3 regions of the Vibrio diabolicus genome follow, and region 3 is predicted to be linked to each of the others. Evidence: riboswitches for the same ligand, from Rfam matches in the RefSeq annotation. Region 3 holds a riboswitch; each other region holds the start of a gene.
What was found. Region 3 has a riboswitch for thiamine pyrophosphate ahead of thiD (bifunctional hydroxymethylpyrimidine kinase/phosphomethylpyrimidine kinase). Riboswitches for the same ligand answer to the same signal wherever they lie in the genome.
Positions count from the first base shown of each region.

Region 1: it holds a riboswitch for thiamine pyrophosphate, as region 3 does, so the genes downstream of both, thiB (thiamine ABC transporter substrate binding subunit) here and thiD (bifunctional hydroxymethylpyrimidine kinase/phosphomethylpyrimidine kinase) in region 3, are expected to answer to the same signal.
Region 2: it holds a riboswitch for thiamine pyrophosphate, as region 3 does, so the genes downstream of both, thiC (phosphomethylpyrimidine synthase ThiC) here and thiD (bifunctional hydroxymethylpyrimidine kinase/phosphomethylpyrimidine kinase) in region 3, are expected to answer to the same signal.

Region 1 covers NZ_CP042451.1:2,934,522-2,938,580, reverse strand. The annotation lists gene mpl (UDP-N-acetylmuramate:L-alanyl-gamma-D-glutamyl-meso-diaminopimelate ligase) at 1-480, shown strand, start outside; gene FR741_RS13810 (flavin prenyltransferase UbiX) at 485-1,120, shown strand; TPP riboswitch at 1,158-1,294, shown strand; gene thiB (thiamine ABC transporter substrate binding subunit) at 1,366-2,358, shown strand; gene thiP (thiamine/thiamine pyrophosphate ABC transporter permease ThiP) at 2,400-3,986, shown strand; gene thiQ (thiamine ABC transporter ATP-binding protein) at 3,986-4,059, shown strand, end outside.
Region 2 covers NZ_CP042451.1:63,989-68,047, reverse strand. The annotation lists gene FR741_RS00365 (thiamine phosphate synthase) at 1-138, opposite strand, end outside; gene thiC (phosphomethylpyrimidine synthase ThiC) at 138-2,078, opposite strand; TPP riboswitch at 2,243-2,341, opposite strand; gene crcB (fluoride efflux transporter CrcB) at 2,402-2,785, opposite strand; gene FR741_RS00350 (multicopper oxidase family protein) at 2,909-4,059, opposite strand, start outside.
Region 3 covers NZ_CP042452.1:124,878-128,936, reverse strand. The annotation lists gene FR741_RS16000 (TldD/PmbA family protein) at 1-992, opposite strand, end outside; gene FR741_RS15995 (TldD/PmbA family protein) at 992-2,377, opposite strand; TPP riboswitch at 2,690-2,797, shown strand; gene thiD (bifunctional hydroxymethylpyrimidine kinase/phosphomethylpyrimidine kinase) at 2,895-3,752, shown strand; gene FR741_RS15985 (ABC transporter ATP-binding protein) at 3,742-4,059, shown strand, end outside.

The sequences.
Region 1 (4,059 bases), on a different replicon from region 3:
GTTGGCGTAACGCCGGAGCTTGCGTGTCAGGCTCTGGGCCGTTTCATTAACACCAAGCGCCGTCTTGAGTTAAAAGGTGAAGAGCAAGGTGTGACGGTTTACGATGATTTTGCGCATCACCCAACGGCAATTGAACTCACCGTCGGTGGTTTGCGTAACAAGGTAGGCGAAAAACGCATTCTTGCCGTGTTGGAACCTCGTTCTGCCACTATGAAGCGCGGCGTGCACAAAAACACACTCGCGGATTCGCTACACAGCGCAGATGAAGTGTTCTTATTCCAACCAGACAACATCGAATGGTCGGTGCAAGATATCGCGGAACAATGTCAGCAACCTGCTTTTGTTGACGCTGACATCGATAACTTTGTAGCGAAAATCGTTGAACGTGCGCAGCCAGGTGACCAAATCCTCGTGATGAGTAATGGTGGCTTTGGCGGTATTCACGGCAAGATCCTCGAGCAACTTAAACAAAAAGCCTGATTTTATGCAAAACAAACAGCAGCAAGCAGAAAAAGCCATCACTTTAGCGTTAACTGGAGCATCTGGTGCACCTTATGGTCTGCGCCTTTTAGAATGTTTGGTCGCGGCGGATTATCATGTCTACGTTCTGATCTCTTCGGCGGCTCGTGTCGTGATGGCAACCGAACACAATCTTAAGTTGCCAAGTGGCCCAGAAGCCGCAAAGCAAGCGCTGGTGGAACATCTCAACTGTGATCCAAATAACATCACCGTTTGCGGTAAAGACGATTGGTTCTCGCCGGTTGCGTCTGGTTCTGCAGCGCCCAAACAAATGGTGGTTTGCCCATGCTCTGCGGGAAGCGTTGCGGCCATAGCACACGGTATGTCGGACAACTTGATCGAACGGGCCGCTGATGTAGTAATGAAAGAGCGCGGGCAGCTGTTGCTCGTGGTTCGCGAAACACCATTCTCAACGCTGCATCTGGAGAACATGCACAAACTGTCGCAAATGGGCGTGACCATCATGCCAGCGGCTCCGGGCTTCTATCATCAGCCGAAGAGCATTGAAGACTTAGTGGATTTTATGGTGGCGAGAATTCTCGACCACTTAGGTATTGAGCAAGGTTTAGTGCCTCGTTGGGGTTATGACCAGCGTTCGTGAGCTGATTGTGTAACCACTCAAATACCTTTACAATCCATCCAACTCATCGGGGAGCAAACCCATTTAGCATTGAGTCAATCAATGCATTTGGGCGCTGAGACCTAAGTTCTTAACTAGGGACCCGTATTACCTGAACCAGATAATGCTGGCGTAGGAATTGAGTCTGGATATTGGAAGTCCTTAATAGCCGCCTCAACCCTGTGCCGCTCAACTTATTTCTCTGAAATACTCATGGAGAGCGAGCAGTGAAAACCACTTCAAGTCTGATTGCCTTAGCTGCAATTACCTCTACTTCAGCGTTTGCTGCTGAAAACCCATTAACTATTTATACCTACGATTCTTTTGCCGCAGATTGGGGGCCGGGTCCTAAAATCGAGCAAGCTTTTGAAGCAAAATGTGGCTGTGACGTTAACTTCGTGGCGTTGGACGATGGTGTGTCGATCCTGAATCGTCTTCGTCTTGAAGGCGGTAATAGCAAAGCCGACATCGTGTTAGGTCTGGATAACAACCTGATGGCAGAAGCAAAGAAAACCGGTCTGCTTACCGAGCACAATGTGGATACGGCCAACACAGTGTTACCAAATGGTTGGAGCGACACGACGTTTGTACCGTACGATTACGGCTACTTCGCATTTGTGTACAACACAGAGAAACTGGCTAATCCGCCGAAAAGCATGAAAGAGCTGGTGGAAACGCGCGATGATTTGAAAGTGATTTATCAAGATCCGCGTACGTCAACGCCGGGCCAAGGCTTGATGCTGTGGATGAAATCCATCTATGGAGACGATGTGACGCAAGCGTGGCAGAAGCTAGCGAGCAAAACCGTAACGGTCACGAAAGGTTGGTCAGAAGCGTATTCCATGTTCCTTAACGGCGAGTCGGACTTAGTGCTTTCTTACACTACGTCACCTGCGTACCACTTAATTGCGGAAAACGATTCAAAGTTTGCGACGGCGAATTTTGCTGAAGGTCACTACATGCAAGTTGAAGTCGCCGCTAAAGTGAAAGGGGCAAAAAATTCAGAACTTGCTGATCAATTTATGAATTTCATTTTAAGTGATGAGTTCCAGTCAGCGATGCCAACGGGTAACTGGATGTACCCTGTTACTGACGTTGAGTTACCTGAAGGTTTTGAAACCTTGAGCGTTCCAAACAAGTCGTTGAGCTTTAGTGCTGATGAAGTGGCAAAAATGCGTAAGTCTTGGATTCGCGAATGGCAAAGCGCACTGACGTTTTAGCTGACGTTCCACCCCTCATCTGAATGAGATAGGTTTTACCTTTGAATTCTGTTCCAAAAATAGGTTTAGGGGTCGCGATGATCATCGCGACCTTTGTTGTTTCTGCCCTAGGTGCTTTGATTGTTCAAGCCCCTTCACTTGATGTGTCTGTGGTATGGGACGACCCGTATTATCAACATGTCACCAAGTTCAGCTTCTACCAAGCTTTTCTTTCCACATTGCTCAGTGTTGGCTTTGCCATTCCAGTTGCGCACGCGCTTTCACGTCGCCAATTTTGGGGTAAGTCATTACTGCTTAAGCTGTTTGCATCGACGCTAGTTTTGCCTGTTTTGGTTGGTGTTTTCGGGCTGTTAGCGATTTATGGCAACAGCGGTTTGTTAGCGCAGTGGCTACAGAGTTTCGATAGCAAACTGCCATTTTCTATTTACGGTTTGAACGGCATTTTACTCGCCCATGTGTTCTTTAATTTACCTTACGCGGCGCGCTTGCTGTTGCAAGCATTAGAATCTATTCCTGCCGAGCAACATAAGCTGTGTGCGCATTTAGGTATGAACCATTGGAATAAGTTTCGTTGGGTGGAATGGCCGCGTTTAAGACAGCAACTTCCCCACGTTTGTGGTTTGGTATTTATGCTGTGCTTCACCAGTTTCGCCACTGTAATGGCATTGGGGGGCGGGCCAAAATCTACCACCATTGAATTGGCCATTTACCAAGCGATTAAGTTTGATTTTGATTTACAAGCTGGGGCGTTATTGGCGCTGTGGCAGATGCTGTTATGTGGACTGCTTGCCATTGGAGTGCAGAAGTTAACAAAGCCTGTTTCTATCAGTGCTGGCAGCACATCGGTACAGCAATATTTAACGAAGGATCATGGGTGGTCAAAAGCTTGGGATAGCTTTTGGATCATAGGTGCCTTTTTACTGGTGATACCACCGTTATTGATGGTGTTACTGAGTGGCATCAACCAACAAGTTTGGACGGTTTTAACCGATGAACGTTTTTGGTCTGCGTTATCTAACTCACTCAAAGTGGCAGGGTTAGCCAGTGCGCTTGCGGTCGCTGCGGGCGTGTCTATATTGTTGACCAGTCGCCGTTGGCGATTGCAGTACAAAAATACGCGAGCCGATCAGATTGAGCTAATCGGCACCATTATTTTGGTGACGCCGGGTTTGGTGATTAGCACCGGATTATTCTTGCTGTTGCGATCATTTACCGATGTTTTTAGCTTGGCGTTTTTTGTTGTGATTTTGGTAAATGGTTTGATGGCTTTGCCTTACGTGATCAAAACGCTGGCACAGCCAATACTGCACATCGAGCAGCAATACCAGTATCTGTGTGCCAGCTTAGGCATGCGTGGCTGGCAACGCTTTAAAGTGGTGGAGTGGCAGGCGCTGCGCAAGCCATTCGCACATGCGTTTGCGATCAGCTTTATGTTTGCGATTGGCGATTTAAGTGCTATCGCGTTGTTTGGCGGGCAAGAGTTCCGCACTTTGCCTCTGTATTTGTTCCAGTTACTTGGCAGCTATCAGATGGACGCGGCTGCGGTGGTATCGGTGACCTTGTTGTTGTTGAGTGTGGGCTGTTTTGCCTTGATTGAGAAAGTATTGAAAACGAAGGAGAGAGCGTAATGTTAGTGTTGGATGATGTGCAGTACACCTACCAACGTGAGCTGTTTCGTTTTGACTTAACGATTGAGCAAGG
Region 2 (4,059 bases), on a different replicon from region 3:
AAGCTGAATAGATTGAGTTGGGCTCACGCCCAACTCAATGTCTTCGATTATAAAACCCTGTTCTTTCGCCAACAACAAACATTGCTGAACTAAACCTGTCAGTTCAATCAATGATGACGGAATAAGGATTTTGCTCATTAGTCACTTACCTCGGCATGTGCTGCTGGGTGGTATAACTCAGAACCTGACTCTCTAAATTCTTGCGATTTCTGACGCATCCCCTCAAGAGGATCATCAAGCATCTTGATCGAGATAGCTTGGTCCGCAGCAACTTGCTCAGTATCTTTCGCGTATTCTCGAACCTCTTGCGAAATCTTCATCGAGCAGAACTTTGGTCCGCACATCGAACAGAAGTGAGCAACTTTTCCCGACTCTTGAGGCAAGGTTTCATCATGGAAAGCGCGCGCGGTTTCTGGGTCAAGTGACAAGTTGAATTGGTCTTCCCAGCGGAATTCAAAACGTGCTTTAGAAAGCGCGTTATCACGAACTTGTGCGCCAGGGTGCCCTTTAGCCAAATCAGCAGCGTGAGCAGCAAGCTTGTAAGTGATCATGCCTACCTTCACGTCTTCTTTGTTTGGTAAGCCAAGATGCTCTTTAGGTGTTACGTAACAAAGCATCGCACAGCCATACCAGCCAATCATGGCAGCGCCAATTCCTGACGTAATATGGTCGTAACCAGGAGCGACGTCTGTCGTCAGTGGACCAAGGGTGTAGAACGGAGCTTCATGGCAGTGCTCTAGCTGCTCTTCCATGTTCTCTTTGATCATGTGCATTGGAACATGGCCAGGACCTTCGATAATCACCTGTACGTCGTATTCCCACGCAACCTTAGTCAACTCACCAAGAGTACGAAGCTCCGCAAATTGCGCTTCGTCATTAGCATCGGCAACCGAACCAGGGCGCAGACCATCACCGAGAGAAAGTGCCACATCATACTTGGCACAGATTTCACAGATCTCTCGGAAGTGGGTGTATAAGAAGCTTTCTTGGTGATGCGCTAAACACCATTTCGCGATGATAGAACCACCACGAGAGACGATGCCAGTAACACGCTTTGCAGTCATTGGCACATAGCGAAGTAGTAAACCGGCATGGATAGTGAAGTAATCAACGCCCTGCTCTGCTTGCTCAATCAGAGTATCGCGCATCACTTCCCAGTTAAGGTTTTCGGCAACTCCATTCACTTTTTCCAGCGCTTGATACATAGGTACGGTACCGATCGGAACCGGGCTGTTACGCAGAATCCACTCGCGAGTTTCGTGGATGTTACGTCCAGTAGAGAGATCCATAACGGTATCCCCACCCCAGCGTGTCGCCCAAACGAGCTTCTCAACTTCTTCCTCAATCGAAGACGTCACCGATGAGTTACCGATATTGGCGTTCACTTTGACCAAAAAGTTACGTCCAATGATCATTGGTTCGGATTCTGGGTGGTTGATATTAGAAGGGATAATCGCGCGACCTTCGGCAACTTCTTTGCGAACAAACTCGGCGGTAATGTCTTTTGGAAGATTAGCTCCAAAGCTTTGACCAGGATGCTGTTGATTCAGCACATCATCACGGTACTTGGCACGACCCATGTTTTCACGCAGCGCGATGAATTCCATTTCTGGGGTGATAATACCTTTGCGAGCATAGTGCAGTTGAGTGACGCATTGCCCATCTTTGGCACGTCGAATACGTGGTAGATTACCGTAACGAAGATCGTCTAGTGTTTCGTCTTCTAAGCGTTCTTTGGTGTACACCGAGCTTACTTCATCGAGTAACTCTGTGTCACCTCGCTCTTCAATCCAGCTTTCTCTTAGCTTTGGTAAGCCGCTATAAAGGTCAATATCGTAGTTCGGATCAGTATAAACACCTGACGTATCGTAGACTCGGACGGCTTCATTCGGCTCGAAAATAGGCGCTTCTTTTGTGCCACCAATCAGACTATCTGCTAGCGCTATTTCACGCATAGGTACACGAACATCTGGACGTGAACCTTCTACATATACTTTTGTGGAATTTGGGTACGGCTGTACCGAGAGTGTTTCAATAAACTGTTTTGCTTCCAGTCTCGCTTGTTTGCGACTCGACATAGCATTTTTCCTTGCTTTGTTATACTAGATAAAAAGTAATTGGATAAAAATGCTTGGCGGATAGATGCGACAAGAGGAGTCAAATTAAGGCTAAATAAAGCTTAAGTAATTTGCCTATAACAACATTCGACTATTTGATAGGTCAACCAGAAAGAACTCCGGTATAAATATCTTCTCTTGTTCCCTTCGCAGATTCTAATCTGATCAGGTTCAACGGATCCCGAATTAACGGTCTCAGCCTTATGGCACTCCGACAAGTGATATCAGTATATAAAAACGGCCTGGTTAAACCAAGCCGACCTGTTTAATTTTTAACTACTTTGCTAGCTGCGCATCAATAATTGGAAACCGATCCACGCAGCAGAGATGCTCAGCACCACATTTAATAAAATATTTAACCCCATCTTAAGAAACGCACCTTGCTGCATAAGTAAAACATTATCCATAGAAAAGGTGGAAAACGTCGTCAGTGCCCCTAAAAAGCCCAAACCAATCACTTGTCGCCAAGGTTCTGTTGCCAACAGTTCATTGTCGAACGCAGCAATCAACAAGCCCATGATAAATGAACCAACCACATTAACAGTTAGCGTACCGTATGGAAAACCACGCCCCAATAAAATGACACACAGTTCAGATATCAAGTAACGAGAACACGCACCGAAAGCACCACCTAGTGCAATAAAACCAAGAATGGAAAACTGCCCCATAATTCCCCCAACACTATTGATGACGATATTGTAACCAAAACTAAAGCAATATTGATGGTGAAATTTTAGAATTCGACAACGTATTGCATTTAAAACACGCTGAGATTAAAAAAGTTACAGGAGTCACTTTACTTCAATATACCCCATCAAACCGGTTTTCATGTGCTCAATAACATGGCAGTGATACATCCAACGTCCAGGGTTATTAGCAACAAAGGCAGCTTTGGCACTGCCATTTTTTCCAAGTAAAACCGTATCGGTATGGAACGGTTCGTCGAGTTTCTTCCCATCTAACTCAAGAACAGTAAATGTATGCCCATGAAGATGAATAGGATGATGATATTGAGTAACGTTCTTCAAATTGAAGATATAGGTTTTTCCAAGCTCCAATGTTGAAAGTGGCGCAGGGATATTATCTATGCTCATTCCCTCCCAAGCCCGTTTGTTCATCAGCCAGAATTTAGGTATCGCTTTGCCCGATTTATCGACGGGAGTGATCGCCCCCTCCCATTCAAACACATAATCGATTTGCTTCGCATTTTCCAAATCAAGATCAGGCACAGGGTTGAGAGGCAATAAAGGCAGTTTCTTGTTGCTTGGCAGGTCAGACTCAACAACTTCAAACTCACACAAAGAGAATGGGAAGCGCCCTTTCATTTGACGCACATAAACACGCTCTCCAGCCTTCGGAGCAATCAATCCGATATCCAATCTCATTCCCGGACCAATTTTGTGTTGAGTGAGCCTATAAGGCGTTTTAACTGGATTGCCATCGATGGCAATAACCCAAGCCTCTGTGCCTTCAATCGCGATCGGATAGGTAATGGTGTTATCGACATTAGCAATTCTTAATCGCGTAGTCGCGTTCTGCTTCAGCGTATAAACAGGCTCATGAATACCATTGACGCTACTCCACTCTCCTGGCGTTCCCATACGTGCACTCAAGCGCGGCACCATTAGATTCTTCCACTGTCCTTGCTTGTCTAAATGCCAATGCTTGAGGACGACTTCATGCTCTTCATCAAACTGAACAGGCTCAGCCTCTTCAACAATTATTAGCCCAACCAACCCCATACCAAGCTGCTTAACACTGTTCATGTGTGGGTGATACCAAAACGTACCTGCATCTGGCGGGGTAAACTCATACGTAAAAGTCTCTCCGGGCATTATAGGAGCCTGGCTTAAAAACGGAACTCCATCCATTTCAATAGGAATCCTCAAGCCATGCCAATGAATCGTCGTCGGCTCTGATAGCTTATTGATGAAGTTGATTG
Region 3 (4,059 bases):
GCACTTGCCGTCGACACTGCACCCAAATAACTCGCTGTTTGGCTATTGTGCAATAGCGTATTCAGTTGGCCATTGGCGATCAACACATTGTTTTGAGTAGCAAAGCCTTCACTATCAAAACTTGCGATTGCCATACCATTTGGCATGTAAGCCGCATCGGTAAAGGTGATCAGTTCACTTGCAACGCTTTGACCAAGCTTGTCACCCAGTGGCGAGATGCCTTTCATCGCACTCACACCAGAAAACGCACTGCCGAATGCACCAAACAGGCTGCTTAAAGCATTGATGTGGAAAATGGCCGGATAGTTACCTGTCGCAACCGGAGCGCCTTCAAGAAGATCGCGAGCAAGGTTGTAACCGCCTTCTATACAATAAGCTGGATCCAACTCATCAAAACGGCGACCTAGCGACATTCTTCCCGCCATCGACTGTTTGCCGTCTTTTTCAAACAAGGTATACGCGTAACAAGTGAACGATCGCTCGAAATGTTGACATAACGTACCTTGAGTATTCGCGATGATGAGCTGAGTTTCACCGTCACTGTAACCATTGTATGGTGAGCTTGAAGCGTGAGGCAGAGCCACAACACCTTGCTCAAGCGCAAGGGACAGTTCAATTTTCTCATCGACCGATGTGGTATCGTCTTGCGCAATTTCTGCAATATCAGTGGTGATTTTGCTGTTTACGCAGCTGATGGTTTGATGCTCATCTTGCTTGGAAAAGCGAGCACTTTGCAGCGCGTTTGTGAGCATCAAATCTAAACTTGGTTGCTCTAGTGATTCAGAATAACTTGTCGCGACACGAGCATCTTTAATAACTCGAACACCCAGCACTTGACTTGAGCTTACTTTGTACTCATCCAGCTTGCCTTGGTTTGCTTTCAGCGAAAAGCTGCTGTTACGGTTCACAATCACGTCCGCTTCCGCACCTTGACGCTTTGCTTCTGATAGGACGTAATCAACCGCATTAAGAAGTTGTTGTTCTTGGCTCATTAGTTACCGCCTCCTACCAGAATATTATCTACTTTCAGTGTTGGCTGACCGACTGTTGTTGGTACTGAACCACTTACTGAACCACACATGCCCGGCGCAAGCGCCATGTCTTTGCCGACCATGCTGATTTCTTTCAACACTTTTGGACCCGTGCTGATCAGCGTTGCTGTTTTCAGAGGTTTGGTGATTTTGCCATTTTCAATGAGGTAAGCTTCACGAACAGCAAAGTTAAACTCGCCCGTTCCCGGTTGAACCGAGCCGCCGCCCATCTTCTTCGCATAGATACCACGTTCGATACCTGCCAGCATGTCGTCAAGTGAATGCTCGCCTTCTTCGATAAAGGTGTTACGCATCCGCGAGGTTGGTGCGAACTTGTAGTTCTGACGACGACCAGAACCCGTAGGCTCATAACCTGTCTTCATGCCACCCATTTTATCGACCATAAAGCTGGTTAGCTTACCGTCTTTGATCAATTGAGTTCGCTGAGTCTTCATGCCTTCGTCATCAACATGAATCGAGCCCCATTCGTTGGTCATGGTGCCATCATCGACAGCATTCACTGCAGTGTGAGCAACCATTTCGCCCATTTTGTCGTGGAATACGGACGCTTTCTTCGCAACCGAAGTGGTTTCGAGTAAGTGACCACACGCTTCATGGAAGATAACGCCGCCAAAGCCGTTACCAATTACCACTGGCATTTCACCCGATGGACAAGCATCCGCGCCAAGTTTCACTAACGCTTGCTGCGCGATAGTTTGACCCAGCTCTTTCGAATCAAGTTGTTCGCTGAACTCCCAACCAGCAAGAGCGCCAGGACCTTCCATACCAGAAGACTGCTCATTACCTTTTTGAGCAACGGTGTTACCCGCCACACGAATGTAGTGACGCGTATCGTCTACATGCAAACCTTCTGAGTTGAAGATAGACACTTGCTGCTCGCGCTGAAGCACACTACCAATGAACTGGCTGATGTACTCACTTTCTGCACGCGCAGCTTGGTCAACTTTCAATAGAAACGCGATTTTTGAATCTAAGTTGGCATCCTGACTTAACGGCATGCGGCAACCGTGTTGGATTGGGTAGCGGTTCAAATTTAAAGAACCTGCTGACGCGATTTGCTCACGCTTGTCTTTTGCCGCAAGCAATGAGGTTACGCGTTTTAGCTCGGCTTCGTCCGTGCTATTGGTGTATCCATAAAGCACTTTGTGACCGAAGAAGAGGCGAATACCGATACCAAAATCAATCCCCGAATTGATCTTGTCCACCTCACCAGATGCGATCTGGACGGTGTTAGTTTGATGATGTTCAACGAATAGTTCAGCGAAATCAGCCCCTAAAAAGAGAGCATGATCGATCACTGACTTCGCTGTTGCAGAATTAAGCATGAAGTCTCCTTGCTCGATGATCGTCTTAGCCTTCCTAATTAACTGTCGAAAAGTTCAACAAAGTTAAATTGGCAACGCGTTAAATTTTAACAGTTTTTTAACCTTGTTTTGTGCTAATCCTTGCTTAGCGAGACCACGATTATTTATTAAATATTCCAGGTTCAGCTCTTTCACCAGAGCGTTGCACTAGTAAATTCCACACGACGAACCATTTAGATGCTTACTCTATCACTCACCTCGCATAATTGAATACTCAATAATAATTACTCTCAAAAAACGTATCCCTTCCGCAATGGTCCTGCTATCATCCGAGCGAAATAGTCGGGGGGCCACGCGATAAGCGTTGGCTGAGATCGAGATTCGAGACCCGTTGAACCTGATTCAGTTAGCACTGACGTAGGGAACTATGCGCACTTTGCCTTTCGCCGCCCCTCTTAGGTAAGCGATAGCGATCGAAAAATCGATCTATCTGCAACGGTCAAAGTCAGTTCCTATACGTCTTGTAGTAGGAGCGACCATGACGCAGCAATCACAACCTCATTCACATCACACGCCAGCCTTGCCTACCCCTATCGTATTGACCATCGCGGGCTCAGACAGTGGTGGCGGTGCAGGTATTCAAGCCGACATCAAAGCGATGTCCGCAACCGGCAGTTTTGCTTGCTCGGTAATCACGGCGATTACTTCGCAAAATACCCAAGGCGTTTCTGCGATTTTCCCCATTCCTCTCGACCATGTAGAGAGCCAACTTGATGCAGTATTTACCGACCTCAACATCGTTGCAGTCAAAGTGGGCATGCTAGCCGACTCCAACATCATCAAAGTTGTTGCAGACAAAATTAAACAATACCAGCCAAAACACCTCGTGATTGACCCTGTAATGGTGGCCACCAGCGGCGATCTATTACTGGAACAGTCGGCAATCAGCACATTAAAAGAAGAGTTAATTCCACTGGCAGACATCATCACTCCTAACCTGCCAGAAGGTGCAGCATTGACGGGTAAGCCAGTGCCTCAATCAGAATCTGAAATGAACGATATGATTACCGACCTTCGTGCACTTGGTGCCAAAGCTATTCTGCTCAAAGGCGGTCATCTTGAAGAAAATGAAAACAGCAACGATCTGCTGATCATGCAAGACTGTGCCGAGTTAATCAGCGCCAAGCGTTTTCCGACCAAAAACACCCACGGTACGGGCTGTACACTGTCTTCCGCCATTGCGTCTTACCTTAGCCAAGGCAACAACCTACACAAAGCAGTGCACCTTGGTAAGCAGTACATCAGCCAAGCTATCGCACACGCTGATGAATTGGATGTCGGTAAAGGTCACGGCCCTGTGAATCACTTTTTTTCGGGTCATACTTATGTTCGCTAACGCGATTGGCATTCAGCTTTCCGACGCCAGTTTGCAATACAAAGACAGCCAAACACCGACTTTAGCGAAAGTGAACATGGTCATTCCTATCGGTCAATGGACGGTATTACTCGGGCGAAGTGGCTGCGGAAAAACCACGATATTGCGTTACTTAGCTGGCCTACTGGATAACCAAGTTGACTGGCATGGCGAACTCATCACAACCGATGGCGCCGCACTGCATGACCGTATCGCTTACATGGCTCAGCAGGATTTATTGCTACCGTGGCTTAACGTGCTGGATAACGTCTGCCTTAGCTCGCGCTTT